Regions from separate parts of the Cupriavidus sp. DF5525 genome, predicted to be linked through region 2. Evidence: predicted binding sites of a transcription regulator. Region 2 holds the regulator's gene; each other region holds the start of a gene.
What was found. The regulator sigma-54, encoded in region 2, starts transcription at its own class of promoters, with help from an activator protein. The targets are predictions, from matches to a motif close to TGGCANGNAANCTGCTTT.
Positions count from the first base shown of each region.

Region 1: a site for sigma-54 is predicted at 7,354-7,371, ahead of ABNX08_RS08080 (phenol hydroxylase subunit). Genes of this name have one in related genera too.
Region 3: a site for sigma-54 is predicted at 4,449-4,466, ahead of urtA (urea ABC transporter substrate-binding protein). Genes of this name have one in related genera too.

Region 1 covers NZ_CP168265.1:1,703,356-1,713,659, forward strand. The annotation lists gene ABNX08_RS08055 (TonB-dependent receptor) at 1-1,446, opposite strand, end outside; gene ABNX08_RS08060 (NADPH-dependent F420 reductase) at 1,662-2,423, shown strand; gene ABNX08_RS08065 (tripartite tricarboxylate transporter substrate-binding protein) at 2,473-3,426, opposite strand; gene ABNX08_RS08070 (amidase) at 3,507-4,934, opposite strand; gene poxR (phenol degradation transcriptional regulator PoxR) at 5,184-6,905, shown strand; gene ABNX08_RS08080 (phenol hydroxylase subunit) at 7,406-7,630, shown strand; gene ABNX08_RS08085 (aromatic/alkene monooxygenase hydroxylase subunit beta) at 7,700-8,695, shown strand; gene ABNX08_RS08090 (MmoB/DmpM family protein) at 8,721-8,993, shown strand; gene ABNX08_RS08095 (aromatic/alkene/methane monooxygenase hydroxylase/oxygenase subunit alpha) at 9,027-10,304, shown strand, end outside.
Region 2 covers NZ_CP168265.1:352,518-362,821, forward strand. The annotation lists gene ABNX08_RS01760 (dynamin family protein) at 1-927, shown strand, start outside; gene mutY (A/G-specific adenine glycosylase) at 1,041-2,228, shown strand; gene ABNX08_RS01770 (LON peptidase substrate-binding domain-containing protein) at 2,248-2,916, opposite strand; gene rapZ (RNase adapter RapZ) at 3,014-3,898, opposite strand; gene ABNX08_RS01780 (PsiF family protein) at 4,006-4,335, opposite strand; gene hprK (HPr(Ser) kinase/phosphatase) at 4,505-5,476, opposite strand; gene ptsN (PTS IIA-like nitrogen regulatory protein PtsN) at 5,557-6,012, opposite strand; gene hpf (ribosome hibernation-promoting factor, HPF/YfiA family) at 6,440-6,790, opposite strand; gene ABNX08_RS01800 (RNA polymerase factor sigma-54) at 6,839-8,317, opposite strand; gene lptB (LPS export ABC transporter ATP-binding protein) at 8,486-9,286, opposite strand; gene lptA (lipopolysaccharide transport periplasmic protein LptA) at 9,343-9,996, opposite strand; gene lptC (LPS export ABC transporter periplasmic protein LptC) at 10,111-10,304, opposite strand, start outside.
Region 3 covers NZ_CP168265.1:1,056,745-1,067,048, reverse strand. The annotation lists gene urtD (urea ABC transporter ATP-binding protein UrtD) at 1-166, opposite strand, end outside; gene urtC (urea ABC transporter permease subunit UrtC) at 163-1,368, opposite strand; gene urtB (urea ABC transporter permease subunit UrtB) at 1,368-3,011, opposite strand; gene urtA (urea ABC transporter substrate-binding protein) at 3,139-4,395, opposite strand; gene cyoD (cytochrome o ubiquinol oxidase subunit IV) at 4,803-5,168, opposite strand; gene cyoC (cytochrome o ubiquinol oxidase subunit III) at 5,168-5,812, opposite strand; gene cyoB (cytochrome o ubiquinol oxidase subunit I) at 5,818-7,791, opposite strand; gene cyoA (ubiquinol oxidase subunit II) at 7,800-8,768, opposite strand; gene ABNX08_RS05075 (MaoC family dehydratase) at 9,378-9,854, opposite strand; gene ABNX08_RS05070 (MaoC family dehydratase) at 9,895-10,304, opposite strand, start outside.

The DNA.
Region 1 (10,304 bases), 1.4 Mb from region 2:
CCGCGAGAACGTGAAGCGTTCGTCCGATTGCGTGGGCGCGCCCAGCACAGTATGCCGGCGGCCGTCGTTCCAGCGGGCGGCCAGCGTCAGGAAGGTGTGGGGAAGCAGGCGGATGGTGTCAGTGGCGTACAGCCCTACGGTGCTGTCGTGGCCGTCCAGCGCGGCGTTGGTGACCACCGGCGCGCCGGGATCGCCCAGCGCAGTGCGCGCAGCATCGAAGCTGGCCAGCTGCGTAGTCTGCGTGTAGCGCGACTGGTTCAGGTCCAGCGCGGCACCCAGTGCGAAGCGGTGCGTCTCGCCATCGTGCGACCACTGCGCCGACACGCCATAGGTGGTCTCGCGCACGGTGGAAGCATTGAGTACGGCATTGGCGGGCGCGTCATCCCGCTCGCAGTCATCAGTGCCGGCGGCACCCTGGCAATCAAGCAGGGTGTCGAGGTAATCATCGTGGATATCGCCGCCGTTGGCACGCGAGCGGGTGTGCCGCACATAAGCGGTCAGCTGCAGCTGGTCTTGCGCATTGAACTGGTGTGCGCCATTGAGCGTCAGCTGCAGCGACTTGACGCGCGTGACGTCCGGTGCGGTGTAGATAGCGCGCCGGTCGGGGCCGTAGATGCTGTCCGGCGTCAGGCCGTTGCCCGACAGCCGGCTGTTGCTGCCGAGCAGGCTGAGGCTCCATTGCGTGGCGCTGGTCGAGCGGCCCAGCTTGAAGAAGAGGTTGCCGAGATCGCTGTCGGAGCGGTCGCGCCAGCCGTCCTCGCGCCAGCCGGTGCCGGCAAAGTAAGCGTGCCAGCCGTCGCCCAGCGAGTTGCCCGCGCTGGCATCGAGCCGCGCGCGGCCGTAGCTGCCGATGCTGAGGTCGGCCTCCACGCCCTGGTGCGTTTCGCCGGACTTGGTGACCAGCGCGAGCGCGCCGCCCAGCGTGTTGAGCCCGTAGAGCGGGTTGCTGCCGGGCACCAGCGTCACCGTGCTGATGGCGGCTTCCGGAATGCCGGCCCAGTTGATGACATCGCCCAGTGCCGCGTTCTGGCGCACGCCGTCGAGGTACAGCGACAGCCCTTGTGCGGAACCCAGCGTGGGCGAGAGCCGGTAGCCGCGATAGAGGATGTCCTGCGCGAACGGATTGCCCTGCGCGTCATTGACCACGATCCCGTTCATGTTCTCCGCCAGGAAGGACGAGAGATTGGCGGATTTTGCACGTTCCAGGTCGCCATCGGTGGCAGTCTGGACGTTGGCGGGAAAAGCCTGTCGCTCGATGGTGAAGCCGGGCAACGGCGTCGGGGCCACGACGGTGACCTCTTGCAGGTTGTGGACCTGGTCCGCCTGGCCGCCCGCGTCAGTCTGGCTGGCTTGCTGCGCTGCGACAGGCGTAGCCGCCGCCAGCGCAATGACGACCATGCCCGGCGCATGCCGGGACGGGCGGGTGCGGCGTCGGGCGTGGGCCATGGGGTTCCCCTCTCGCGCCGCATCGCGCGGGCGGCTGTGATGGAGATTTCTTGGCGTGGCGCAAATGCTACCTAATCTAGTCCAGCGTGCAGGCGGTGCCAAGGGCGATTGCCCGGTTCGCCATTTTTTCGCCTAGAGTTTCTTGGGCGGCCACTGTGCAGCAGGAGATCTTGCGTACCGGCCGCAGGGCCAGGCAGTCATCCCAGGAGCGCGCGATGCAAGAGCCGGTAGTTGTCATCGATCCCGAACGCCGCAGGATGCTGCGGGCGGGGGCACTGGCCATCCTGACGCTGAGCCTTCCGCCGTTGACCGGCTGCGCTCAGCGAACCGCCGCTGCCGGGAACGCGGGGCCGGCGCGCATCGGCGTGATCGGCTCCGGGCGCATCGGCGGGACCGTCGGCGGGCTCTGGGTCAAGGCGGGGCACCCGGTCCTGTTCTCGTCGCGGCATCCTGAATCGCTCAAGCCGCTGGTCGACGGCCTTGGCCCGCTGGCGCGGGCGGGCACGGTCGCTGAGGCAATCGCCTTTGCCGATGTGCTGTTCCTCGCCACCCCTTATGGCGCTTTGCCGCAACTCAGCCAGGAGAATGCCGGGGCGTGGTCAGGCAAGATCGTGCTGGATGCCACCAATGCCATTGCCCAGCGCGACGGCGCCATTGCCGATGAAGCCCAGCGCAACGGCATTGGCATCACCACGGCAAAATACCTGCGCGGCGCGCGCGTGGTGCGGGCATTCAATTTCATGGGGGCGACCAACTTCGCCAATGAACATCACCGGCCCGGCGGCCTGATTGCCGTGCCGATCGCCGGCGACGACCAGACGGCGCTGCAGGTGGCGGCGCAACTGGTGCGCGACGCGGGGTTTGAACCGGTGGTGGTGGGCCCGCTCGCCAGCGCAGACAAATTCGCGCCGGGCGGGCCCTTGTTCCGTCAGATTGGCACTGCCGAAGAATTTCGCAGGAAGATGAGCGGGCAATAGCCGCCGGGAGGGTTGCTTGCCGGGTCAGGGCCGGCGGTGGCCTGCGGACTCAGTCTTCCGCTACGAAGCCTGTCGCCTCGACGATCGGCTTCCACGCGGCCCGCTCTACCTGGATGCGTCGCCGTGCATCCTGGCCGGATCGTGCCACTACCTCGAGGCCGAGGGCTTCCAGCTTTGCCGCAGTTGCGGCGTTGCCGGAGGCGGCGATGAACATCTTCTCGACCTTGGCCAGCACGTCGGGCTGGGTGCCCGCGGGTACAAACACACCGTACCAGCTGGTGGCATAGTCATACTGGTTGAACCCCTGTTCCTTCATGGTCGGCACGTCCGGCAGAGCCTTGGCGCGCCGCGTGCCGCTCACGCCGAGAAACTGCAGCTTGCCGCCCTTGTAGAGCGGCATCATGCTGGCGACCGCGTCCCAGCCGATCGACACGTTGCCGCTGATCACATCCACCAGCATCGGCGCCGCACCACGGTAAGCAGCCGGCGTGATCGAAATGCCTGCGGACTTGCCCAGCGCCACCGTGCCAAGGTGGCCCGCACTGCCAATCGTCGCCAGGCCCAGGCTGGCTCCACCGGGGTTGCGCTTCGCCCAGTCGACGTACTCCTTCATGTTGCGGTAGGGCTGCTGCGGGCCTGCTGCGACGGCGGTTGGAACGTCAGTCAGCACCGCGGCAGGTATCAGATCCTTGTCGGCATCGTAGCCCAGCTTCTTGTAGGTCAGCGGGAAGATCGTGAACAGTGGCGACGGGCCGATGAATACCGTCCTGCCGTCCGGCTTTGCCCGCTTCACATAGTCAAGCGCCAGCCGCGCCGACGCGCCAGGCCGGTTTTCTACGACCACGGTGCCGTGGCCATCCTGGCGCAGTTGCTCGGCGTATAGCCGGGCCAGGCTGTCGGCAGCGCCGCCTGGCGCGTAGCCGACGATGATGTGCATCGGCTCGGCATCGGCTGCCCGGGCAGGGGTGGACATGGCGACGGCGGCTGCGGCAATCGTGGTCACGGCAAGCAGGCCTCGCGCAAGGCGGAGAGTGGGGATCATGTCAGCGAAAGCAGGAATGAGAGGAGAAAAAAAGCGCGTACTCAGGGCAAGGCTGGCCATTGCGCGCGGAAATCATGCACGGACTCGAATAGCGCCGCTGCGCGCAGCAATGCCGCGTCCTGGCGGAACTGTCCTACCAGTTGCAGGCCGATGGGCAGGCCGTCCTGGCCAAAACCGCACGGCAGGCTGATGGCCGGGTGTCCGGTCATGTTGAATGGCATGGTCCATGGAAACCAATGGGCCCGCACATCTTCATAGGACTGTCCGTCGATCTCGATCCGGCCGAACAGGTCCTGGTCCAGCGGCAGTGCTGTGCGCGTCAGCGTCGGCATGGCGAGCAGGTCGGCACGCGCCAACAGCGCCTGCACCCGCAGGAATAGCTGTGAGCGCTCGAACATGGCCTGCTGGTACTCCACGCCGCTAATATGGGCGGCGGATTCCACCTGTCTCACGAAGGTGGGGCTCAGCAGATCGGCATGCTTCTCGACGATGGGTGCGAAGCGGGTGCGCCAGACCGTATGGTTGATGGCGCGCCAGATCGGCTCCACGTCGAAACCCTCGCCGGAGAATGGCTCCAGCTGCGCCCCCAAGGCGCGCAAGCGTTCCAGGCTGGCCTCGAATGCCGTCGCCACATCCGCCGATACCGGCCGCCCTGGTGGTGCCAGGCAATACAGAACGCGCCGCCCGCGCAAATCGCCCTGCGGCTGCGCAGCGGCGATGTAGTCCGGCACTGGCACGCCGATCGACCACGGATCGCAAGCATGCTCGCCTGCCATTGCCTGCATCATCAAGCCGGTATCGGCCACTGTCCGCGTGGTCGGCGTGACATAGGTCTGGTTGCCGAAGAGATCTTGCGCCTGGCTATGCGGGATCACGCCCTGGCTTTGCTTGATGCCCACCACCCCGTTGCACGCGGCCGGTATGCGAGTCGAGCCGCCGCCGTCCGTCGCCACGGCTAGCGGCGCGATGCCGCTGGCCACCGCCACCGCCGCGCCCCCACTCGACCCGCCACTGGTTCGGTCCGGATGCCATGCATTGCGAGTGCGGCCGAATAGCGGAGAATCCGTCAGGCATTTCGACCCGAACTCCGGCGTGGTGGTCTTGCCGATCAGGATTGCGCCCTGGGCTAACAGGCGCGCGACCGACACGGCATCTTCTGCCGGCACGTTCTCGCGCATAGGCTGTGCGCCGAAGCTTGTCCGTATGCCGCGTGTATTGACGATGTCCTTGACGGTGAATGGGATACCGTGCAGCAGGCCCAATGATCGTCCCGCCATGACATCCTGCTCAGCCGTGCGAGCTGCCGCCATGGCCTCGTCGGTGCACAGCGTGATAAAGCAGTTCAATGTCGGCTGCAAGCGTTCTGCGCGAGCCAGCACCGCTTCAGTCAGCGCCACCGGCGAGACTTCCTTGCGGCGGATGCGAAGCTGCAATTCTGCAGCGGAAAGAAAACAAAGCGCTTCGCTCATGAGGCGCGTCTCCTTGCGCGCGGTCCGGTACATGGCCGGCCATTGTGAGGTAATTTCAGATATTAACGCGGCGGGCGAAGGGGCGGGGAGAATTAGCCGCACGGCCTTCGCCGGGGCGCATACGGGGGGCGCTGCCGGACGACAGCAGGGGAGTCCCACTAGAGGGTTGTCCTCCCCATGGCACATAATGTGCATACCATGCGGCCAAAAGACAAACGAGCGGAACACCCGCCGCCACAAGGGGAGACAATGAGCAGTACAACCGACAAGTTCTCGGCCACCATGCGCGATGGCCTGGCCGATCTCGCCCGCCGCCTGCGCTTTGCAATGGAGGAAGGCGCGATCTGGCTGGACGAGCAGCGCATGATCCTGATCCACACCGCCACCCTCGGCGCGCTGCGCAAGGAGCTGGTGGACACCATGGGCATGGAGCGTGCTCGCGGCCTGTTCATGCGCATGGGCTTCCATTCCGGCATGCGCGATGCCGAGATCGCCAGGAAGCTGCGCGGCGGCCACAGCGATTTCGGCCAGTTGGAGATCGGGCCTTGCCTGCACACCATCGAAGGGGTGGTACGGGTCACGCCGGTCAAGGTCGACATCGATATCGCCCGCGGCATCTACGATGGCGAATTCCTGTGGGAAGACTCGTTCGAGGGCGACGTCCACCGCCAGCTGTTCGGCATCGTCGACGAACCGGCCTGCTGGATGCAGATCGGCTATGCCACCGGCTATACCTCGGCGCTGATGGGCCGCACCATCCTCTATCGCGAGGTCGAGTGCATTGCCTGCGGGCACGCCCACTGCCGCATCGTCGGCAAGCCGGTGGAGGCGTGGGAAGACGGCCAGCAGGTCCTGGCGCAATACCAGCCCGATCCGGTGATCGAGACCATCCTGGCATTGCAGAGCGAAGTCGAGCACCTGCGCGCACTGCAGGGCAGCCCCGCCACGCCGGCCGACCTGGTCGGCAACTCGCCCGGCTTCCGCGCCGCGTGGGGGCTGCTGCAACGCGCCGCGGCCAGCAACGTGACCGTGCTGCTGCTGGGCGAGACCGGCGTGGGCAAGGAGCGCTTCGCGCAGGCGCTGCACAGCGTCAGCGGGCGCGCCGACAAGCCCTTTGTCGCGGTCAACTGTGCCGCGATCCCGGACGAGCTGATCGAGTCCGAACTGTTCGGCGTGGAGAAGGGCGCCTTCACCGGCGCGAACCAGTCGCGCCCCGGCCGCTTCGAGCGCGCCCACGGCGGCACCCTGTTCCTGGACGAACTGGGCGAGCTCTCGGCCTCGGCGCAGTCCAAGCTGCTGCGCGTGCTGCAGGAAGGCGAGGTCGAGCGCGTGGGCGGCACCGGCTCGCGCAAGGTCGATGTGCGGCTGGTGGCTGCCACCAACGTCGACTTGGCCGAAGCCGTCAAGGCCGGCACCTTCCGCAAGGACCTTTACTACCGGCTCAACGTCTACCCCGTCACCATCCCGCCGCTGCGCGAGCGGCTCGACGATATCCGCGCGCTGGCCGAGCGCTTCGTGGCCCGCTACAGCGCGCGCCACGGCAAGCGCATCGTCGGCATCACCGACCGCGCGCTGGCCGAGCTGCGCCACTATGACTGGCCCGGCAACGTGCGCGAACTGGAGAACGTGATCGAGCGCGGCGTGATCCTGGCCAGCCAGGGCGGGCAGATTTGCGCCGAGCACCTGTTCCTGCCCGGCACCGCGACACCGCCGGTGGACACCGCGCCGCGGCTCGGCGCCGGCGGCACGCTGCCTGAGCTGCGCGAGGCGGCGGTGCATGCCTTGCTCGACCAGATGTCCGAGCAGCAGCTGGCCCTGGGCGATGTGGAGACCGTGCTGATGGAGGCGGCGATGCAGCGTGCCAACGGGAACATGAGCCAGGCGGCGCGGCTGCTGGGGATCACGCGGCCGCAGCTGGCGTACCGGTGGAAGATGCGCGGTACGCGGGGCGGAAACGGCCACGGCAACTGAGGCCGCTGAGCAGCGTCGCTCATAGTTGGTTTGCGCCCTCTCACCGCTTGCGGGAGAGGGCGCTTGCATCTGACTGTTCGCGTTCCGTCGCGCTTCCCGGCCGCCATGATGGCCTGTTCCCCTGGCTTCACCATTTGATGCACTGCTAATCACCCAGGCATCCACGCGCCGCAGCGCAATGCTGCAACGCGCCAGCCAGTTTCCCTTGCCAGATCAAGCCCCTGCATCCTCGCCGGCACGCCTTGCTGTTGCGTCGCGGGACACTCGCGCAGCGCCGCCCCGGCTACCCGCAAACGCCCGCCCGGCGCGGCTTTTGATCATTTGATCAAGCCCCGCGCGCAGCTTCATCAAATCATCGACGCCGCCGGCCCGCCGCCTTCCGGGTTAACGCCGACACCGAGCCCCGCCGCTTCCCCGCAACCCTTGTCCCATCGCGCTTTGCGCCCGCTGGCACGCTCTTCGCAATAAGGGCTGCAACCAGCCAGGCAAAGGAGCGCGCCATGAACACCCCGTCGTCGGTACCCCTGTTCGAAGCCACGCCCCGCTACGTGCGGGTGGAGGGCCGCACGCCCGAGGGGTTCGTGCAGTTCGCCTTCAGCGTGGCCGACCCCGAGCTCAACGTCGAACTGATCATGCCCCAGCCGATGTTTGAAGCCTTCTGCTGCGTCAACCGCGTGCGCTTCCTGCCGCCGCTGGCAGACGCGTCCCAGGAATCCGGGGACTGAGCCCGCCCAACGCAAGCCGCCGCATCAAAAGCCACCGCATCACAAGAGAAGGACACAGGAGACCAAGCGATGCAAGTCGATATCAAGACCCAGCAGATCCAGCCGCTGCGCCAGACCTACGGCCACGTTGCGCGCCGTTTCGGCGACAAGCCGGCGTCGCGCTACCAGGAGGCGACCTATGACGTGCAGTCGGAGGTGAATTTCCACTACCGCCCGACCTGGGACCCCGGCTTCGAGCTGTACGACAAGCGCCGCACCGCGGTCGTCATGCAGGATTGGTACGCGCTGAAGGACCCGCGCCAGTACTACTACGGCGCTTACGTGACCACGCGCGGGCGCCAGCAGGATGCCGCCGAGAAGAACTTTGCCTTTGTCGAGAAGCGCGGCCTGCTGCAGGCGCTGCCGGCTGAATGGCAGGAGCGCCTGGCCGCGGGGCTGCTGCCGCTGCGCCATGTGGAGTGGGGCGCCAACATGAACAATTTTTACTGCGCCGACTACGGCTGGGGCACGGCGATCACGCAGGCCTGTACCTACTGCGCGATGGACCGCCTTGGCATTGCACAGTACCTGTCGCGCATCGGCATGCTGCTTGACGGCAATACCGGCGTGGCGCTGGAGCGCGCCAAGGTGGCGTGGCTGGAGGGCGCTGCCTGGCAGCCGCTGCGCCGCTTTGTCGAGCACAGCTTCGTGATCGATGACTGGTTCGAGACCTTCGTCGCCCAGAACCTGGTGCTCGACGGGCTGCTCTACCCGCTCATCTACCAGCACGCCGATGCGGCGATCGTGCGCGCCTGTGGCACCGGCCTGGCCGTGCTGACCGAGTTCATGAACGACTGGCGCGACGAGCACGCGCGCTGGGTCGATGCGGTGATCCAGGCGGCCGCCGCCGAGTCCGAGGCTAACCGCGTGCTGCTGTCCGGCTGGGCGCGTGCCGCCACGGCGGAAGTGGCCGAGGCGCTGGTGCCCGTTGCCAGCGTGCTGACCAGCGAAGACGGCGCGCAGATGGTCGCGCTGTGCCGCGAACAGTTTGAAGTCCGGCTGCGCAAGCTCGGCCTTGCCGCCTGACCAGCCCGCCATCCGGAGACACGCCATGCAAGCCAACGTCTACATCGCCCTGCAGAACAACGACGACACCCGCCCGATCATCGACGCCATCACTGAAGCCAACCCGCACGCGGTGGTCTCGCAGTTCCCGGCCATGGTCAAGATCGACGCCCCCGGCCACCTGACCATCGTGCGCGAGCGCGTCGCCGACAAGCTCGGCCGCGACTGGGACCTGCAAGAGATCCACCTGAACCTGATCTCGCTGTGCGGGAACATCGACGAGGACGAAGACGCCTTCACCCTGCGCTGGAACGCCTGATCCGGCGGCGCCACAGAACACTACGGAGACATCATGGACGCACGCAAGAAGCTCAACCTGCGCGAGAAGTACGCCTCGATGACGCGGGACCTGTCCTGGGAAACCACCTATGAGCCGATGGACAAGGTCTTTCCCTTCGACAAGTACGAAGGCATCCGCATCCACGACTGGGACAAATGGGAAGACCCGTTCCGCATGACCATGGATGCGTACTGGAAATACCAGTCGGAGAAGGAGCGCAAGCTGTACGCGATCATCGACTCGTTCGTGCAGAACAACGGCCACCTGAACGTGTCCGACCCGCGCTACCTGAACGCGCTGCGGCTGTTCCTGACCGGCGTGACGCCGCTGGAATATGCCGCGCACCGCGGCTACGCGCACCTGGGCCGGCACTTCCGCGGCGTCGGCGCGCGCGTGGCGGCGCAGATGCAGTCGATCGACGAGCTGCGCCACGCCCAGACCCAGCTGCATACGCTGTCGGTCTATAACAAGTATTTCCACGGCTTTGGCGAATGGCGCCATATGCATGACCGGGTCTGGTACCTGTCCGTGCCCAAGTCGTACTTCGAAGACGCAATGAGCGCCGGGCCGTTCGAGTTCATCACGGCGATCTCGTTCTCGTTCGAATACGTGCTGACCAACCTGCTGTTCATGCCGTTCATGTCCGGTGCGGCCTACAACGGCGACATGGCGACCGTGACTTTCGGCTTCTCCGCGCAATCGGATGAGTCGCGCCACATGACGCTCGGGCTGGAAGTGGTCAAGTTCCTGTGCGAGCAGGACCCCGGCAATATCCCCATCCTGCAGAAGTGGCTGGACAAGTGGTTCTGGCGCGGCTTCCGCCTGCTGACGCTGGTCGGGATGATGATGGACTACATGCTGCCCAAGCGCGTGATGTCGTGGGGCGAGGCGTGGGAGATGTATTTTGAGCAGGCCGGCGGTGCGCTGTTCAAGGACCTGGAGCGTTACGGCCTGCGCATGCCCAAGTACCACGACGTGGCCACCAAGACCAAGGACCGCATTACGCACGAAGCCTGGGGCACCTTCTACAACTACGCCGCCGCGGCCGGCTTCCATACCTGGGTGCCGAAGGAAGACGAGATGGCGTGGCTGGCCGAGAAGTACCCGCAGACCTTCGATCGCTACTACAAGCCGCGGCTGGACCACTGGCAGGAGCGCCAGCAGGCCGGCGAGCGCTTCTACAACGCCACGCTGCCGATGCTGTGCCAGACCTGCCAGATCCCGATGGTGTTCTCCGAGCCGGACGACCCCACCCAGACCTGCTATCGCGAAAGCAGCTACCACGGCATG
Region 2 (10,304 bases):
TCCAACCAGTTGATCCCGCGCCGGCGCGAGATCGTCTCGGACCAGGCGCACCGGCTGGTGCAGGACATGGCGCGCGCCGCGCAGCAACTGCTGCAGAGCCGTCGCCGCGACATCGTCGAGCAGTTGTTCGAGCTGCGCGGCCTGCGCGGCAAGAACCACGCGATGGTCAAGCACATGCTGATGCGCGTGCAGGGCGAGAAGGAAGAGTTCGAGCAGAGCATCAGCAAGTTCCAGGCGCTACGGCTGGTGTTCGGGCGCCACAGCGCCGACATCATCAAGAGCCTGCAGCTGCGCGACGTGCGCCACACCATGCGCACCGCGCGCGAGCAGATGAAGGAGCGCTTCTTCTCGCGCGGCCTGCGCGAGGACATGGACGCGCTGTTCGCGCAACTGACCGCGCTGGTGACCGATGCCGACAACAAGATCGGCCAGCTGCATCAGCTGATCGAAAGCATGTACCGGCGCTTCAATGCCGAGCACGGCTTCACGTTGCCCGCGCCGATGCAGTTCACCGCCGAGCGCTACATTGCCGAGCTGCAGGAAACGCTGCGGCTGGTGCATGCGCATTTCGGCACGGTCAGCATGCTGACCCGCTCGCGGCCGCAGCTGGTGCAGAACGCGTTCAGCACCATGGCCAGCCGCGTGCTGGAGAACTTCCGCGACCTCAATCGCGATATCGAGGTGTGGCTCAAGTCGGTAATGACGCCGCTGGAAGCGCAGGTGCGCGAGCACCAGAAGCAGCTGCGCCGCCGTGTCGATTCGATCGAGCGCATCCACGAAGCCACCGACACGCTGGAAAGCCGCATCGCCCAGCTCGAGGAAGTGCTCAACGGCCTGGACGAACGCAGCGGGCATATCGAGAACTTCGCGCAGCGGTTGCTGCGGCCGACAGCCAATCCCGCCGGGGTGGACCTGGCAGTGGCCTAGCGCGGGGCACCGTCGCCGGGCGGTATATCATGTGGCGCCGCGCGTAGCGGCGCCATTTTTATTTGGTGCGCCCGCGACCGCAGCGCCCCCACGTTCTACACCAGTCTCACCCGATGCCCCGCAAGCCCGCCCCCCGTGCCGCTCCAGCCGTTCCCGCCGTGCCTGACGACATCCACGTCCCCCCCGATTTCGGCGCGCGCGTGGTCGACTGGCAGCGCGTGCATGGCCGGCACGACCTGCCGTGGCAGAACACGCGCGACCCATACCGCATCTGGCTGTCGGAGATCATGCTGCAGCAGACGCAGGTCAGCGCGGTGATCGACTACTTCCAGCGCTTTATCTTGCAGTTGCCCACGGTACAGGCGCTGGCCGCGGCGCCGGCCGACCAGGTGATGGCGTTGTGGGCGGGGCTGGGCTACTACTCGCGTGCGCGCAACCTGCACCGGTGCGCGATGCAGGTGGTCAGCGAACATGGTGGCGAGTTCCCGACCGACCCGGCGGTGCTGGCGACGCTGCCCGGCATCGGCCGCTCCACCGCCGCGGCGATCGCCGCGTTCAGCGCCGGCGTGCGCTCGCCGATCCTGGACGGCAACGTCAAGCGTGTGTTCGCGCGCTTCTTCGGCATCCACGGGCATCCGGGCGAACGCGCGGTGGAAGCGCGCATGTGGCAGCTGGCCGAGGCGGCGCTGCCGGCCCCGGGTCCGCGCCAGGCCGAGGACATGATCGCCTACACGCAGGGCCTGATGGACCTGGGTGCAACCGTATGCTCGCGTGGCAAGCCTGCATGCCTGGCCAATGCGGGTGCGTGCCCGCTGTCCACCGATTGCGTGGCGCGCCGCGACGGCCTCACCGCCGTGCTGCCCACGCCCAAGCCGCGCGCAGCCATCCCCGAGCGCAGCACCGTGATGCTGCTGGTGCGGCGCGAGCGTGAAGTGCTGCTGCGCCTGCGCCCGGACAGTGGCGTGTGGGGCGGCCTGTGGAGCCTGCCGGAGATGCCGGTCGACGCCGTGCCGTTCGATGCCGAAGCCGCGGAAGAGGCGGCGCTCGACTATGCGCGCGCCTTCGGCAAGCCGACGCGTGCCGCGCTGACCGGCGAGCTGACCCACGTGTTCACGCATTTCCGCCTGCTGATCCGTGCCATCCGGGTCGATGTCAGCACCGACCCCGGCAACCTGATGGTGCGGGACAGCGCCGCGGAAGCCGCGCAACGCTGGATTTCGCTCGATGATCTCGATGCGCTGGGCACGCCCGCGCCGGTGCGCAGGCTGCTGGAAGACCAGGCGCGCGGCGGGCTGTTTTGATTGATGTGGGGAACTGCGCCTAGACCATGTGGTTCTGGCGCATATACCGGTGCACGATCTCGATGCGCATGCCCGCATCGGGCAGTGCCATCAGCATCTGCTTGGCCTTGAGCGGCACCGGCAGCAGTTCGCACAGCCGGTTGGCGACCCAGCTCGGGTCGTCCCACAGGTAGGGCTCGTCAAAGGGCAGGCGGTCGGGCTGCTCGGCATGCAGCCGGGTCACGATGCGCCGCAGCGCGTCCAGGCATTCACCCAGCAGCTCCAGCTTGCAGTCGATGATGTCGGCGGGCAGCACTTCGGCGCGCGCCACCAGCAGGCCGTCGTCGCGCGTCTCGTGGCTGATGATGCGGAAGCGTTCGCGGCCGCGCGCGCGGATCAGCAGCACGCCCAGTTGCTCCATATTGCAATCGACGATGTCGGCGAGGCAGCCGATCGGCTCGGGCACGGTGGCCTGGTCGGGGCGCGCCACTTCTTCCCCGCTTTCGATCAGGCATACGCCAAAGGGCGTGCTGTCGCGCAGGCAGTTGCGCACCATGTCGACATAGCGCGCCTCGAACACGCGCAACGGCAGCCGTCCACCGGGAAACAGCACGGTGTGCAAGGGGAACAGCGGCAGGTTGTCGAGCGTCTGCGTTGGGTCGTCGGACCCTGCGGACGCGGTATGACGGTAGAGATCGGTCGAAGACATGCGGTGCCAGCTTGCGTAGGGGACGCTGTTCGGGCAGCAATGGCGCGCCGCCAGGCAAACGCTGCGCGCCACCGCCCGCAGGCAGGCACGATTCGCGTCAGCCCGCCGGCGCGAGCTCTCGGTGTCTCACCAGCACATTACCATGCGCCCGGAAATAGTTGGCGAGCCTTTCCGCAATATAGACCGAGCGATGCTGGCCGCCGGTGCAGCCGATCGCCACGGTCAGGTAGCTGCGGTTGTCAGCAATGAAACTCGGCAGCCACTTTTCGACATAGGCGCGGATATCCTCGGCCATCGCCAGCACCATCGGCTGCCCCTGCAGGAAGTCGATTACCGGCTTGTCGCGGCCCGTCAGCGGGCGCAGCGCCAGGTCGTAGTAGGGGTTGGGCAGCGAGCGCACGTCGAACACCATGTCGGCGTCGCTGGGCACACCGTGCTTGAAGCCGAAGGACTCGAACAGCAGCGTCAGCCGTTCGCTGTCGTCGCGGATCAGCTCCTTGATCCAGCTGCGCAGCGTATTGGTGCGCACATTGCTGGTGTCGATCCGGTGCGCGGCCTCGGCCAGCGGGCTCAGCAGCTCGCGCTCCATTTCGATCGCTTCCATCAGCGCGGTGTCGTTGAGGGCGGGCTCGCCGCCCGGGCCGGGCGTGCCTTCGGTGCGGATCGACAGCGGATGGCGGCGGCGCGTCTCGGAGTAGCGTTGCACCAGCGCGTCGGTGCTCGCCGTCAGGAACACCACCTCGACCTGGTGCTCGGGCGCGAGCGCGCGCACGGTGTCGGGCAGCTCGTCGAGCGATTCGCGGCTGCGGATGTCGGTGGCCACCCCCAGGTGCGTATAGCCCTGGCTGGCGAGATAGCGGGTCAGTTCCGGGATGAACTGCGCCGGCAGGTTGTCGACGCAGTAATAGCCTGCATCTTCGAGGACGTTCAGGGCGACGGACTTGCCGGAACCGGAAATGCCGGTGATGAGAATGATGCGCATAGCATGTGAAGCATAGCATCAGGTGATGGCCGCGTCATGACAGTCGCCGCAAGCAAAAATGGCGAGCCTCGCGGTTCGCCATTCATTGTGTGTCAGCTGGACATTGGTCAGGCCGACTTGGACAGGCATTCCTTCATGTACGCCTTGTATTCGTCGCCCTTCTTGCCCTTGCCCTCCTTGCTGCAGGCCGCCATCTTTTCCTGCTGGGTCTTGGGCACGGCCGACTTGTTGGCCGACAGGCATTCCTTCATGAACGCCTTGCGCTCGTCGCCCTTCTTGTCGCCGGCCTGGGTGTTGCAGGCCTTCATCTTTTCCTGCTGCGCGGTCGGGGCCTTGGCTTCCTTGGCGGGAGCGGCCGGTGCCGACGCCGTCTGGGCAAAGGCCACGGACGCCATCAGCGGGGTCACCAGCGCGCACATCGCGATCAGTTTTTTCATGCTTGCTCTCCTGGCTGTGGAAAACATCATGGCCGCGCGGGTATGGGGGCTCGTGGCGGCCTGTGGATGGGCTCGATGCCCATTACAGCACAAAACGTAGGACGTCCCAAGCACGTTGACGGCAGCGCCTGCCGCCGTTGTAAGCAATTGAAAGCGCAGTGCGGAAGGGTCAGAGCAGCCGGCCCTGGCCGCGCGAAACCGCGTCGGCCTGCATCGCCGCGCGCTGGCGGTCCATGAAGTCGCGCAGCGTGTCGATGCCGCGCAGGCGCAGGATGGTGTTGCGCACCGCGGCCTCGACCAGCACGGCAAGGTTGCGGCCGGCCGCAACCTGGATCTTGACCATATGGATCGGCAGGCCGAGCACGTCGAGGTATTGCGAATCGAGCGGCAGACGCTCGAATTCGCCGTCGTTGCGCCGCACCAGCTGCACCACCAGCTTGATCTTCATCTTCCGCCGCACCGCGGTCTCGCCGAAGATGGTCTTGATATCGAGCAGGCCCAGGCCGCGCACTTCCAGCAGGTTCTGCAGCAGCGGCGGGCAGCGCCCCTCGATGAAGTCCGGCCCCAGGCGCACGAAGTCGACCGCATCGTCGGCCACCAGCCCGTGGCCGCGCGAGATCAGTTCCAGCCCGAGCTCGCTCTTGCCCAGGCCCGATTCACCCATGATCAGCACGCCCATGCCGAGGATGTCGAGGAACACCCCGTGCATGGTCACGCGCGGCGCGGAAATGCGCGACAGGTACAGGCGCAGGTGGTCGATCACCGCGGCCGACGACACCGGCGTGGTGAACAGCGGCGTGGACGAGCGCGTGCAGCGCAGTTCCAGGTCGGGCGGCGGCTCCATGCCGTCGGCGATCACCAGGAAGGGCGGCTCGAGCAGGATCAGCTCGCCCATCTGGCGCTTGCGGGTCTCGTCGTCCAGGCGCTGGTAGTAGGTGATCTCGGGCTTGCCGAGCACCTGGATGCGGTTGGGGTGGATCAGGTTCAGGTGACCCACCAGGTCCGCGGCGGAGGTGGCCTCGCGGGCGAATTCCACGTCGAAGGCGCGATCCGCCCCTTCCAGGCCGGCCACCCACGAGAGTTTGAGGTCGGCTGCGTTGTCGTCGAAGATCGACTGGGAGGTGACGCCGGTGAGTTCCATGCGGTATGACTGGTGAGGCGGTGTGCGAAGCGTCTTGCGCCTGCCCGGTCTGGTGCCGGCCCGCTCTGGGGATCAGTGGATCAGGGGTGCCATGCAATCAGCAACTGGTGCACGGCATCGGGCGTGGGCAGGGTTGCCAGCCCTTCGCGCATGTCCCGGTCCGACAGCAGTTGCGCGATTTCAGAAAGGATTTCCAGGTGCTGCTGCGTGGCCTGCTCGGGCACCAGCAGGAAGATCAGCAGCGACACCGGCTTGCCGTCCGGCGACTCGAACGGGATCGGCTCGGCCAGCCGCATGAAGGCGGCCAGCGGCTGCTTCAGGCCCTTGATGCGGCCATGCGGGATCGCCACGCCGGCGCCCAGGCCGGTGGAGCCCAGCGATTCGCGCGCGAACAGGTTGTCCGTCACAGTAGCGCGCGCCACGCCATGGTTGTTCTCGAAGAGGAGCCCGGCCTGCTCGAACACACGCTTCTTGCTGGTGACGCTTACATCGAGGTTGATGTTGCCGGGTGGCAGCAATTTGGCCAAACGATTCATGGGCGATGCGCAGGATTTCAGTTAGCGGGGCGGATCAGCCGTTCCGGCCGGGCAGTGGGCTGCTGCGGGCGGCTGCAAAGTCACTCGACGCCGGGCCGTCAGCCGCCCGCGGGCGTCCGGCCATTATAGAGCAGCGGCTTCCTCCCCATTGTGCAGCGCAGCGCCGGATTCGGGTGCAAAACGACACAAGGTCACGCACCGGGTTGGATGCAAAAAATGCCCGCCTGCCATGTATGGCGCAGCATACACCTTGCCGCCGTCGTTGCGAACACCCTCGCCCAATCGGGTGGTACTAGTTTGCACCGCCGCCACAGCCAGGGCGCTTTATGCTCATTTTCTGGCGCCAGGGCGCAAAAAAGCCGCGTTTGAGCGCGGCTTGCCTGTCTAGTCTCGGATTCGACGGCTCGCTGGGAGCCGCCGGGCACGGTCATTGCTGCATTTGCGCTGCGGCCATCTGATATTTGACCGCCTCGCGGTCGTGGCTTTGCACGCGGTCCTTGTAGCGGATCACCTGACGGTCGAGCTTGTCGACGAGCGCGTCGATTGCCGCATACAGGTCTTCGTGATGCGCTTCAACAAAGATGTCCTTGCCCCTGAGATGTAGATTGATTTCCGCGTACTGGCGCCGGTCCTTTTCTTTGTGATTATCGACAGAGAGCAGCACGCTAACGCCAATGACTTGATCGAAATGCCTGACGATTCGCTCCAGCTTCGTTTCCACGTACTCACGCAATGCCGGCGTGATGTCAAGGTGGTGTCCACTGATCTTGAAGTTCATAGCGCTTCTCCTTCTGAAAGAGCCTCACCAGGCAGGCGGTGGGCTCGGCTACAAAGACTTGCGGAGATTGACTGCGGGGATTTTCAGGGCTTCGCGATACTTGGCAACGGTGCGGCGTGCGACAACGAAGCCTTGTTCGCCCAGCAGTTCGGCAATGCGACTGTCGGAAAGGGGATTCCTCGGGTCTTCGGCTCCTATCAGTTGCTTGATCAAGGCGCGGATGGCCGTTGATGAAGCCGCGCCACCGGTTTCGGTGGACACGTGGCTGCCGAAGAAGTACTTCAATTCGAAAGTACCCATCGGCGTTGCCATGTATTTATTGGTCGTCACCCGGGAGATGGTTGACTCGTGTAAACCCAGTGTATCGGCAATCTCCCTCAAAACCAAGGGGCGCATGGCGATTTCGCCGTGGGTGAAAAAGTTCTTTTGACGCTCGACAATGGCCTGTGAGACACGCAGGATGGTGTCGAACCGTTGCTGGATGTTCTTGATCAGCCACCGCGCTTCCTGCAGCTTCTGCTGCAGGCCGGCCGTGCCCGACTCGCCCTTGGCGCCGCGCAGGATCTGCGCGTACATATCGTTGATGCGCAGCCGCGGCATCACATCCGGGTTGAGTTGCGCGGTCCAGCCGCCGCCGCTCTTGCGCACGAATACATCGGGCACCACGAAATCGGCTTCCGGGCGGCTGTAGGCATGGCCGGGATAGGGCGCGAGCGAGCGGATCAGTTCATGCGCCGCCTTCAGCGCCGCTTCGTCCACCTGCAGCGCCTTCTTCAGCCGCGTGTAGTCGCGCACTGCCAGCAGTTCCAGGTGGTTGGTGACGATGACCAGCGCCAGGTCGCGCTGCGGGTGCTTCAGGCGCCGCAATTGCAGCGCGAGGCACTCGGCGGCATTGCGCGCGCCCACGCCGGGCGGATCGAAGCTCTGCAGCAGCGTCAGGATCGCGTGGACTTCCTCGATCTCGAATTCGAGTTCTTCCGGCAGCTCGGTGCAGATTTCCTCGAGCGACGCGCTCAGGTAGCCGTCGTCGTCCAGCGATTCGATCAGGAAGATCGCCAGGCCCTTGTCGCGCGTCGAGATCTTCAGCGGCGCGAGCTGCTCCATCAGGTATTCGCGCAGCGTCGGCTCGGCGTCGCGCAGCTGCATCGGCGTCTTTTCGTCATCGTCGCCTTGCGGCCGGCGGGCGAAGTCGTCAAGGCTCCAGTCGCTGCCATAGTCGTCGCCGCTGCTGCTGTCGCCGTAGCTGTCATCGTCGCCCGCGGCGTCGGTGCGCGCGTCACCGTTTCCTTGCGGCTCGGCCGGCGCGGGTGCGGGCGCGCTCTGCAGGTTGACCGAGCCGTCGGCGGCCACGCGCAGCGGGCTTTCGATCCAGTCGTTCTCACGTTCGAGCAGGGGGTTTTCCGTCAGCGCCTGTTCGACTTCCTGCTGCAGTTCCAGCGTTGAAAGCTGCAGCAGCCGGATCGACTGCTGCAGTTGCGGCGTGAGTGCCAGGTGCTGGGAGAGGCGGAGCTGTAGCGACGGTTTCATGCGACCTATTTTATGCGCATCTTTCCGTTGTTGGAACGGAAATTGCTATCGCTGATGCGCTCTGATCGCCGCACGCTGTGGGGTATCCCACGCGCTGCCTGAACAAAACCTGCCGTGTGTGGTAGCGCTCGAGACAACGCTTCTGACCACTTTCAGCAGGCCGGTACATCACATGCGGAAGTTCTCGCCCAGGTAGACGCGCCGCACCGATTCGTTGGCGATGATCTCTTCGGGCTCGCCCGCGGCCAGCACCGTGCCTTCGCTGATGATGTAGGCGTGGTCGCAGATGCCGAGCGTTTCGCGCACGTTGTGATCGGTAATCAGCACGCCGATATTGCGCGCCTTCAGGAAGCTGACGATGCGCTGGATCTCGCCCACCGCGATCGGATCCACGCCGGCGAAGGGCTCGTCCAGCAGGATGAAGCGCGGCGACGAGGCCAGTGCGCGCGCGATCTCCACGCGGCGGCGCTCGCCACCCGACAGCGACAGCGCCGGGTTGTTGCGCAGGTGCGCGATCTGCAGGTCGTCGAGCAGCGAATCGAGGCGGCGGTCGATCTCGGCCTTGCCCAGCGGCTTGCCGTTTTCCACCTGCAGCTCCAGCACGGCGCGGATGTTCTCCTCGACGTTGAGCTTGCGGAAGACCGAGGCCTCCTGCGGCAGGTAGGACAGCCCCATGCGTGCGCGCTCGTGGATCGGCAGGCCGCTGATATGGTCGCCGTCGAGCACGATATCGCCCTCGTCCAGCGCCACCAGGCCGACGATCATGTAGAAGGAGGTGGTCTTGCCCGCGCCGTTGGGGCCGAGCAGCCCGACCACCTCGCCGCTCTTCACGTCCAGCGAGACATCCTTGACCACCGTGCGCGTGCCATAGCGCTTCCTCAGGTGGCGCACGACCAGCGTGCTGCCCCCGGCTAGGACGGTGGAGGCTTCGACGAAAGGCTTTTCGGCAATCGTTGCGGTATCGGTCATTGGCTCAGGCATTCATTCAGGCGGCGGCGCAGGGGATGTCGTATGCGGCGCCGGCGTCAGGGTTTGTTGGTCGGCGCGGGCGCGGACTTCAGGTTCAGCGGCGAGCCGCCGGCACCGGGCGCGCCTTGGGCGCCCTGGTCCTGGCGCGGCGACAGCACTGCGCGCACGCGGCCGGAAGGATTGGCGGGCGAGCCCTCGCCGCCGCTACCGGCAGCCGTGTAGAACTCCTTGCGGCTGTCGTAGGTCAGCACCGCGCCGCGGATCTCGTCGACCATCTTGGCACCCTGCAGGCGGGCCATGCGGGCATTGCCGATCAGCTTGGACAGTTCCTGCTTGCCGTCGTATTCGATGCGGTCGCCCCAGCCGTCGATATATTCATCGACACCCTCGCGCTTCTGCCGGATATACGCCTGCTTGCCCGGCTTGGCGGTGGCCACGGCGAACTGATAACCCTCCGGGTCGGTGCGCAGCTCGGCCGCGTCCGACTTCAGGATCATGGTGCCCTTGGTCAGCACCACGTTGCCGGTGAGCGTATAGATCTGCTTGACGTCGTCGTAGCTGGCGTTGTCGGCCTCCAGCACCATCGGCTTGTCGCGGTCCGCGCGCTCGGCAAGGGCGGGCTGGGCCAGCAGCAGGCCGAAGGCCACTGCCGAAGCCAGCAGGGCAGGGGCGGTGCGTCGACGGGACGATGTCGTCAGGAAAGCAGTCATGTTGGCAGGGGTCGCTGGAGGGCGTCTTGGTACGTTTTGGTACGTGTTGGTGGTGCCTGGGGCGGGCGGGGTTCGTTGCAGCCTTGCTGCCAACGGGGCCCCGTGCCGGGATCATCACCGGCCCGGCGACGGTCCGGTGATGATGGTGCCGCGTACATTGCCGAGCAATTGTACTTCGCGGGTGACGTTGTTGAAGATCAGGCCGTTGGCTGTCATCACCGAGGGGCCGCGCGTGAGCTTGACCGCCTTGTCGGTCTTGACGATGTCGTCGTTGAGCAGCAGCTGGAAGTAGCTCGACGCCGCGGTCA
Region 3 (10,304 bases), 700 kb from region 2:
ACAGTGTCAGCTTGTTGAGCGCGCGGAAGCCGTCGAACTGGACTGTCAGGTCTTCCAGGTACAGGATCGGGCCGTGCGACACATCGATGGTGCCGGGCTCGACGATCCGGCCCAGGCCGGTGGCGTCGCCGCTTTCCGCCTGGCCATGTTCGAGTGCGGCGTTCATGCTTCACCTCCGGTGCGGGCCGCCACGGCAGGCGCGGAAACAGGTTCTGGTGCAGGCGGCGCAGCAGCCGCGCGTCGCTCGCGCAGGCGATTCCACAAGCCGGTCACGCCGTCGGGCAAGTACAGCGTCACCAGCACGAACATCGCGCCCAACAGGAACAGCCAGTACTCGGCAAAGTGGGCCGTGAAGACGGTCTTGGCGCCATTGACCAGGAAGGCGCCGATCACCGGCCCGATCAGCGTGCCGCGCCCGCCCACGGCTACCCAGACGGCCATTTCGATCGAGTTGCCGGGCGACATCTCGCCGGGGTTGATGATGCCGACCTGCGGCACATACAACGCACCTGCGATGCCGCACAGCACAGCGGAGAAGGTCCACACGAACAGCTTGTAGCCGAGCGGATTGTAGCCGGAGAACATCACGCGCATCTCGGCATCGCGCACCGCGGTGACAACGCGGCCGAGCTTCGAGGTAACGATATAGCGGCAGGCGACAAACCCGGCCAGCAGCGCCAGGAAGGTCAGCACGAACAGCACCGTACGCGTTTGCGGCGCGGCGATGGCAAAGCCCGCGATGCGTTTGAAGTCGGTAAAGCCGTTGTTGCCGCCAAAGCCGGTCTCGTTGCGGAAGAACAGCAGCATCGCTGCATACGTCATTGCCTGCGTGATGATCGACAGGTACACGCCCTTGATGCGCGAGCGGAAGGCAAAGAAGCCGAACAGCCACGCCAGCACGCCCGGCACCAGCACCACCAGCAACAGCGCGAAGCCCAGATGCTCAGTGCCATGCCAGAACCACGGCAACTCCTTCCAGTCGAGGAACACCATGAAGTCCGGCAGGTCGCTCTTGTACACGCCCTCGCGCCCGATCGAACGCATCAGGTACATGCCCATGGCATAGCCGCCGAGCGCGAAGAACAGCCCGTGGCCCAGGCTCAGGATGCCGCAGTAGCCCCACACCAGGTCCAGCGCGATCGCCGCCAGCGCAAAGCACATGATCTTGCCGACCAGCGTCAGCGCATACGCCGACAGGTGCAGCGGATGGCCCTCCGGCAGCACCAGCGCGCATACCGGCACGCCGATGCCGACGATCACCGTGACCGCCACCAGCATCATCCAGCCGCGCCGCGAGAATAGCGACTGGCGCTCTGGCACCGCCAGCCGGAACGGCGTGGCGGGAGAATTCGATTGGAATCGCTGCATCATGCCTCCGCGCTGCGCCCCTTGAGCGCGAAAAGTCCCTGCGGCCGCTTCTGGATGAAGAGCACGATCAGCACCAGGACAAGGATCTTGGCCAGCACCGCGCCGTAGAACGGCTCGATGAACTTGTTGATGATGCCCAGTCCGAACGCGCCGACGATGGTCCCCGCCAGTTGCCCCACCCCGCCCAGCACCACCACCATGAACGAGTCGATGATGTAAGCCTGGCCTAGGTCAGGACCGACATTGCCGATCTGCGACAGCGCGCAGCCACCCAGCCCGGCGATGCCGGCGCCGAAGGCAAAGGCATAGCTATCCACCTTCCACGTACGCACGCCGACGCAGGCAGCCATGGTGCGGTTCTGCGTGGTGGCGCGCACGAACAGCCCGAGCCGCGTACGGTTCAGCACCGCCCACGCCACCGCCACCACGGCCAGCGCAAACAGGATGATGACGATGCGGTTGTACGGGATCACCAGCCCAGGCATCCATTCGACGCCGCCGCTCATCCAGGCCGGGTTGGCCACTTCGACGTTCTGCGCGCCGAACAGCGTGCGCACCGCCTGCATCAGCAGCAGGCTCACGCCGAAGGTGGCCAGCAGCGTTTCCAGCGGACGGCCGTACAGGTGGCGCAGCACCAGCCGCTCGAGCACGAAGCCCACCACCGCCGCCGCCAGGAACGACGCCGGCAGCGCCGCCGGCAGGTACCAGTCGAACGCACCCGGAGCGTAGGCACGGAACAGCGACTGCACCACGTAGGTGGCATAGGCGCCGATCATCAGGAACTCGCCGTGCGCCATGTTGATGACGCCGATCAGGCCATAGGTGATGGCCAGCCCGAGCGCAGCCAGCAGCAGCACGCTGCCCAGGCTCAGCCCGGCGAACAGGTTGCCAATCAGCTCGGCGCGGCGTTGGTCGCTGCGCAGCGTGTCCAGCGCCTGCTGGGCGGCCAGGCGAACGTCGGCGTCGGGCTCGCGGTAGTTGCCGGCGCTGTCGCGCTCCACCAGCGGCGCCAGCTTCTGGCGGCTCTGCGGATTGCTGTCGTTGCCGAGGATACGGATCGCCTCGAGCCGCGCGTCATGCGCAGCAGGATCGGCCGGCTCGGCCAGCACCAGGTTGGCCCAGATCACGTCGAGGCTGGCGCGCAGGCCGGCATCGGCCTCGTTCTTGCGCGCGGCTTCGACCGCGGGGCGCGAGGCGCTTTCCGGCTGGGCGCGCAGCGTGGCGACCGCCTGCGCGCGCACCGCGATGTCGGGCGACTGCAGCAGCAGGCTGCTGGCGGCGCTGTCGACCAGTGCACGCAAGCTGTTGTTCAGGGTCAGCGATTCCAGTTCGTCGGTCTTCACCGAGACTGGTTTGCCGGTGATCGCATCGACGGTCTTGTCGCCGTCCTGCCGCACCATGCCGACCGATGGTGCGTATTGCAGCGCATCGTCCTGCAAGGCTTTCAGGATCGGGCCGGCCTGCTCGGGCGGTGCCTTCGCCAGCGCGGTCAGCGCGGCGGTCTTGGCGTCGAAATCGTCTTCGACCAGCGGCTTCAGGTCAGCCTGCGTCAGCGCCGCGGCCCACGGCGCCGCGGCCAGCAGCAGCGCTGCCAGCATGGCGCGCAGCCACGGCATCGCGTTTATCGGGAGGTGTTGGCGCATAAGGGCTGGCGGAGTGGCGGCGCTTATGCGCCTTGTTGTTCTGGTGTGCGAGAAGGGGGCGACGCGCTTCCCTCCCCCGCCTTGCGGGAGCAGGAAGCTATCGCCAGGGAGACGGACTTGCGTCCGCTTACATCACCTTGTCCGGCTTGCCTTCATTACCCGTGATAAACGGGCTCCACGGCTGCGCGCGCACCGCCTTCGGCGTCTTCCACACCACCGAGAACTGGCCATCGCCCTTCACTTCGCCGATCATCACTGGCTTGTACAGGTGGTGGTTCTCGCCCATGGTCAGCGTGAAGCCGTCCGGCGCCTTGAAGGTCTGGCCGTACATCGCCGCACGCACCTTGTCGGCGTCGGTGGACCCGGCCTTCTTCACGGCCTGCGCCCACATCTTGATGCCCACGTAGGTGGCTTCCATCGGGTCGTTGGTCACGCGCTTGTCGCCGCCCGGCAGGTTGTTGGCCTTGACCCACGCCGCCCACTGCTTGCGGAAGGCGTCGTTCTCGGGGTTCTTGACCGACATGAAGTAGTTCCACGCGGCCAGGTGGCCAACCAGCGGCTTGGTGTCGATGCCGCGCAGTTCCTCCTCACCCACCGAGAACGCCACCACCGGCACGTCCTTGGCCTTCAGGCCGGCGTTGCCCAGTTCCTTGTAGAACGGCACGTTGGAGTCGCCGTTGATGGTCGAGATCACCGCGGTCTTGCCGCCCTGCGAGAACTTCTTGATATTGGCGACGATGGTCTGGTAGTCGCTGTGGCCAAACGGCGTGTAGACCTCTTCGATGTCCTTGTCGGCAACGCCCTTGCTCTTCAGGAAGGCGCGCAGGATCTTGTTGGTGGTGCGCGGGTAGACGTAGTCAGTGCCCAGCAAGTAGAAGCGCTTGGCGCCGCCACCTTCCTTGCTCATCAGGTATTCCACCGCCGGGATCGCCTGCTGGTTGGGCGCCGCGCCGGTGTAGAAGACGTTCTTGGACATTTCCTCGCCTTCATACTGCACCGGGTAGAACAGCAGCGAGTTCAGTTCCTCATAGACCGGGAGCACCGACTTGCGCGACACGGAGGTCCAGCAGCCGAAGGTCACCGCAACCTTGTCCTTGCTGACCAGCTGGCGCGCCTTCTCCGCGAACAGCGGCCAGTTGGAGGCCGGGTCCACCACCACCGGCTCGAGCTTGCGGCCGAGCACGCCGCCGCTCTTGTTGATCTCGTCGATGGTCATCAGGGCCACGTCTTTCAGCGACGTTTCCGAGATGGCCATCGTGCCGGACAGCGAGTGCAGGATACCGACCTTGATCGGTTCCTTGGACTGCGCCATGGCCAGCGGGCTGATACCGATCATTGCCGCGGCGGCGATGGCCGACAGCTTCAGCATGTCACGTCGTTGCATTTGCAGCTCCCGTTTATGGTGTTAGTCAGGGACTACGCTCCCCGGGTGATGCTTCTGCAACTAGCGTGCCATTGGAGTCCTGGCGGTTTGAGGCCGGATACTGGCGGCCGGCGTGGCGCGACGAGGCCGGCGACCCCTGCGCGCACCATGGGCGTGCATTGCACGTGCGCACTGAGACAGTGCGCCGGCACAAATGCGTGCACCCACAGTGCATCGCGTGCGCGATCACGACGAAGGCGTGCGCCAGAACCGGGCGGACCCATACGGGGGGTGCGCGTCCCGCCCGGATATTAAGCGCACACTTAAACCCGTAGATACGTTCAAACCCTAAGGCTGTAGCGAAGCCACGCAGCAAAAAAACGGGGCCCCTCGCGGGGCCCCGTTTCTCGATGCCAGGACTTCAGTCCTTACATCACCATCATGTTGGTATTCAGGTTGTGCATGATCCACAGCGAACCCGCCAGCACGATCACCAGCACCAGCACCGTGAACAGCAGCGCGACCACGTTGCTGCGCTGCTCGGACGACGAGTCCAGGTGCAGGAAGTACTTCAGGTGGACCAGGATCTGGACCGCGGCCATGCCCAGGATGATCCAGAGGATGGTGCCCTTGTCCATGGTCCCGTCCATCACGAGCTTGAACGGGATCACGGTCAGGATCACGGCCAGGATAAAGCCGATCGCGTACGACTTGAAGCTGGCATGGGTGTCATGCGAGGCATGCGCGTGCGAGTCGTGGGCGCCATGCGCCGCCGGTGCGTTGTGTTGTGCCATCACACTGCTCCCATCAGGTAGACCACGGTAAAGACGCCGATCCAGACCACGTCCAGGAAGTGCCAGAACAGCGACAGGCAAGTCAGGCGCTTGACCAGCGTTGGGGTGATGCCCTTCCTGGCCAGTTGCCACATCAGCACGATCATCCACAGCATGCCGCTGGCGACGTGCAGGCCGTGGGTGCCGACCAGCGTGAAGAACGACGACAGGAACGCGCTGCGGCCCGGGCCGGCGCCTTCGGCGATCAGGTGGTGGAACTCGTTGATTTCCATCGCCATGAAGGCCAGGCCCAGCAGGAACGTGATGCCGAGCCACACCTGCACGCGGCTCAGGCTGCGGTTCTGCAGCGAGATCATCGCCATGCCGTACGTGATCGAGGAGAACAGCAGGATGAAGGTCTCCACCAGCACGTAGTTGAGCTCGAACAGCTCCTTGCCCGACGGGCCGCCTGCCACTTCGCCGCGCAGCACGGCGAAGGCCGCGAACAGTCCGGCGAAGATGATGCAGTCGCTCATCAGGTAGATCCAGAAGCCATACACCGTATTGGCACTGGTATCGTGGTGCGCATGGTCATGGCCATGGGCGTCGGCGTGAGCCGAGGCGCCGGCCTGCGCGGGGATGCGGTCTAGGACTTGAGTCGACATGGTTCTTAGGCCTGCGAAGCAATGCGCTGCAGTTGGCGCGTTTCGATCTGCTCGACCTCGGTGGCCGGCACGTAGTAGTCGATATGGTCGTCGTTGCTGCGGTGGATAAACGCCCAGATCATGCCCACCAGGCCAACGATGGCCATCCACCAGATATGCCAGGTCAGGGCAAAGCCGAACACCAGGCTGAAGGCGCCGATGATGAAGCCCGCGCCCGTGTTCTTGGGCATGTGGATCTTCTCGTAGCCTTCGGTCGGCAGCGTCTCGCCACGGGCCTTCATGTCGGCGAACGCGTCCAGGTCACGCACCACCGGGGTGTGCGCGAAGTTGTAGAACGGCGGCGGCGACGAGGTGGCCCACTCCAGGGTGCGGCCGCCCCACGGGTCGCCGGTCACGTCGGCCAGCTTCTTGCGGTCGCGGATCGACACGACGATCTGCAGCACCTGGAAGAAGATGCCCAGTGCCACGAACACCACGCCGACCACGGCCAGGTACAGCCACGGCGTCCAGGCCGGGTTGTCGGTATGGTTCAGGCGGCGGGTCATGCCCATCAGGCCCAGCACGTACAGCGGCATGAAGGCGAAGTAGAAACCGACCAGCCAGCACCAGAAGGCGCACTTGCCCAGGCGCTCGTTCAGCGTGAAGCCGAACGCCTTCGGCCACCAGTAGGTGATGCCGGCCAGGTAGCCGAACAGCACGCCGCCGATGATCACGTTGTGGAAGTGGGCGATCAGGAACAGGCTGTTGTGCAGCACGAAGTCGGCAGCCGGCACGGCCATCAGCACGCCGGTCATGCCACCGATCACGAAGGTGATCATGAAGCCCAGCGTCCACAGCACCGGCGAGGTCATCTGGACCCGGCCGCGGTACATCGTGAACAGCCAGTTGAAGATCTTCACCCCGGTCGGGATGGAGATGATCATGGTCGTGATGCCGAAGAACGCGTTGACATTGGCGCCCGAGCCCATCGTGAAGAAGTGGTGTAGCCACACGATGAACGACAGCACCATGATCGCGGCGGTCGCGTACACCATGCCCTTGTAGCCGAACAGCTTCTTGCCCGAGAACGTGGCGATGACTTCAGAGAAGATACCGAACGCCGGCAGGATCAGGATGTACACCTCGGGGTGGCCCCAGATCCAGATCAGGTTCACGTACATCATGGCGTTGCCGCCACCGTCGTTCGTGAAGAAGTGCGTACCGGCGTAGCGATCCAGGCCCAGCAGCGCCAGGGTCACGGTCAGCACCGGGAAGGCGGCCACGATCAGCACGTTGGTGCACAGCGCGGTCCAGGTGAACACCGGCATGCGCATCAGCGTCATGCCAGGCGCGCGCATGCGCATGATGGTCACCAGGAAGTTCACGCCGGTCAGCAGCGTGCCGAGGCCGGAGATCTGCAAGCTCCAGAGGTAATAGTCCACCCCTACCCCAGGGCTGTAGTCCAGGCCCGACAGCGGCGGGTAGGCCAGCCAGCCGGTCTTGGCGAATTCACCGACGCCCAGCGAGACATTGACCAGCATGGCGCCCGACACGAACAGCCAGAAGCTCAGCGTGTTCAGGAACGGGAAGGCCACGTCGCGCGCGCCGATCTGCAGCGGCACGACCAGGTTCATCAGGCCGGTCATCAGCGGCATGGCCACGAAGAAGATCATGATCACGCCGTGGGCGGTGAAGATCTGGTCGTAGTGCTCAGGCGGCAGAACGCCGGTCGCGCCATTCGTGGCGAGCGCCAGCTGGGTACGCATCATGACCGCGTCGGCGAAGCCGCGCAGCAGCATGACCAGGGCGACCAGGCAGTACATCACGCCGATCTTCTTGTGGTCGACCGAGGTGAACCACTCGTTCCAGAGATAGCCCCACTTCTTGAAATAGGTGATCGCGCCTAGCAGCGCGGCACCGCCCAGGGCGATGCCAGCCAGAACGACCATGATGATCGGCTCATGAAACGGAATCGCCGACAAACTCAACTTGCCAAACATCATTGCTCCTAGGATTGCGCGCCCAGCGTCGGCTTCACCGGCGTGGTCATCGACAGCTGCTTTTCACCGAGGGTGTTGCGCGACGTGCAGATCGGGCCGCCCTTGAACCCGTCGGCGGCCAGCGCGGCGCCGCTTTGGCCCATGTACTTGTGCAGGATGCTGTGGAAGAGCTGGTCTTCCACCTTGCCGTAGTACGTGACCGGCTCCTTCTCGCTGGGTTGTGCCAGCGTCTGGTAGCCTTCAACGCCCAGTTCGGTGGACGAGGCGCGAACCTTGGCGACCCACTGGTCGAACTCGTAGTTCGACATGGCGAGGGCCTTGAACTTCATGCCCGAGAAGCCGCCGCCGCTGTAGTTGGCGGAAACGCCGTCATACGAGCCGGCTTCGTTGGCGATCAGGTGCAGCTTGGTCTGCATCCCTGCCATGGCGTACACCTGGCTGCCCAGTTGCGGGATGAAGAACGAATTCATGATCGAATCCGAGGTGATCTTGAAGTTCACCGGGGTGTCGACCGGGAAGGCGATCTGGTTGACCGTGGCGATCTTCAGTTCCGGATAGATGAACAGCCACTTCCAGTTCAGCGCCACCACCTCGATGGTGACCGGCTTCTTGTTGGATTCGAGCGGCTTATAGGGGTCCAGGTCGTGCGAGGACTTCCAGGTGATGATGCCCAGCGCAATGATGATCAGGCAGGGGATCAGCCATACCACCACTTCGATCGCGGTGGAGTGCGACCAGTCGGGTTCATAGCGTGCCGAGGTATTGCTGGCGCGGTACTTCCACGCAAACCACAGCGTCAGCACGATCACCGGGACCACCACCAGCAGCATGAGCCAGGTGGCGATCAGGATGATGCCTTTGATGTCGACGCCGACCTGCCCCTTCGGGTCGAGCAGCGTCATGTTGCAGCCAGCGAGCAGGAGCAGGCCGAGGCAGGGCAGGAACCGCGTCCAACGCGGCAGTATGGGTTTCTTCATGTCACGACTGGTTTGGTTACACCGCGCTTTGGGCAAAAGCGTGGCTAAACCGCCTGATGCTCGCGCAAGAGGCGTGGGGCTATGGGAAAACCGGAAGGACGTGTCCTTAGCTGGCGTTGCGGTCGGGCGGCGGATCTAACGCCGGAGGACCATGCGGCCTTGCAACGCCATGAACACGGAAGGACAACTGACTGCGCGCGCTGCAGGCCCTGTGGGACCTTGCCGGCGCTGCGGCACCTGGTGGCCGAAACCGCGAACGGTCCCGGCTCAGTACAGCGGCCGGGTAGCGTTGGAATACGAGGTTTTTGCACTTCCCGACGGACCTGCCTTCATGGCAGGCGCGGTTTTCGGCCGGGGAGTGCAACACGTAAAACATCGTGGGCGCGACTGTACCGCAACGCAACATTACGGGTAAACCCAACGCCACAGAACACACTGTTCGGCTGAACGGACAATCGACAACGCTGACCGCAGCGCGAGTCTTGATCGGCGTCAACGTCACAAAATCCGTATGTAAATATGCAGAAAGCCGCGCATTGCGCGGCTTTGCCGGGTGCGACAACACCGTGTGGCATATTGTCGCAGTGCGTCAGAACCGACCTCGCAGGGTCAACCGTACCGGCGTGTGATCGACTCTGCCACGCACACGGGACGCTCGCTGCCCTCGCGTTCGATCGTCACTTCCCATGTGGATTGCGCGCCCACCAGTTCGGGCGACTTCGGCAGCGGGTCGAGCCGTTCGACCTTGAGCAGCTTGATGCGTGCCCGCAGCTTGCTGCCGACCGGCACGGGTGCGGTGAAGCGCACGCGATTCAGGCCGTAGTTGACGCCGATCTTGGACGGCATATGCAGTGCGTTGTGCATGAACTTGGGCAGCAGCGACAACGTCAGGAAGCCGTGGGCGATCGGGCCACCATAGGGCGACTCCTTCTTTGCGCGCTCCACGTCGACGTGGATCCACTGGTGGTCGCCGGTGGCCTCGGCAAACTGGTTGACCTGCTGCTGGGTCACCTCGATCCAGTCGCTGACCGCGACTTCCTGGCCCTGCAGGCCTTCCAGCTCTTCCAACGATGCGATGGTACGCATGGCGGTTGTCTCCTCGATGGGTGGGTTGGTGTTCTTGCGCTCAGGCCGGCCGACGTCCGTACATGCCCATGCCCTTGACCGTGCAGACCAGCTCGCCGCGCTGGTTGGTGGCTTCCCACTGGGTGTGGACCACGCCGCGGTCCGGCTTGGACTGCGACGGCCGGGTATCCAGTACGTTCAGCACGACGGTGAGCGTGTCGCCTGCGTAGACGGGCTTGAGCCAGCGGATCTCGTCGACACCGGGCGAACCCATGCTGGCCGACTTGCCGGTGGTGCTCAGCACCAGCAGGCGCATCATGATCGAGCACGTCATCCAGCCGCTCGAGATCAGACCGCCGTAGATGCTCTTGGCGGCGGCTTCCTTGTCGACATGGAACGGCTGGGGATCGTACTGCCGCGCGAAGCTGAGGATCTCTTCCTCCGTGACGAGGTAGGAGCCCAGTTCGCGGC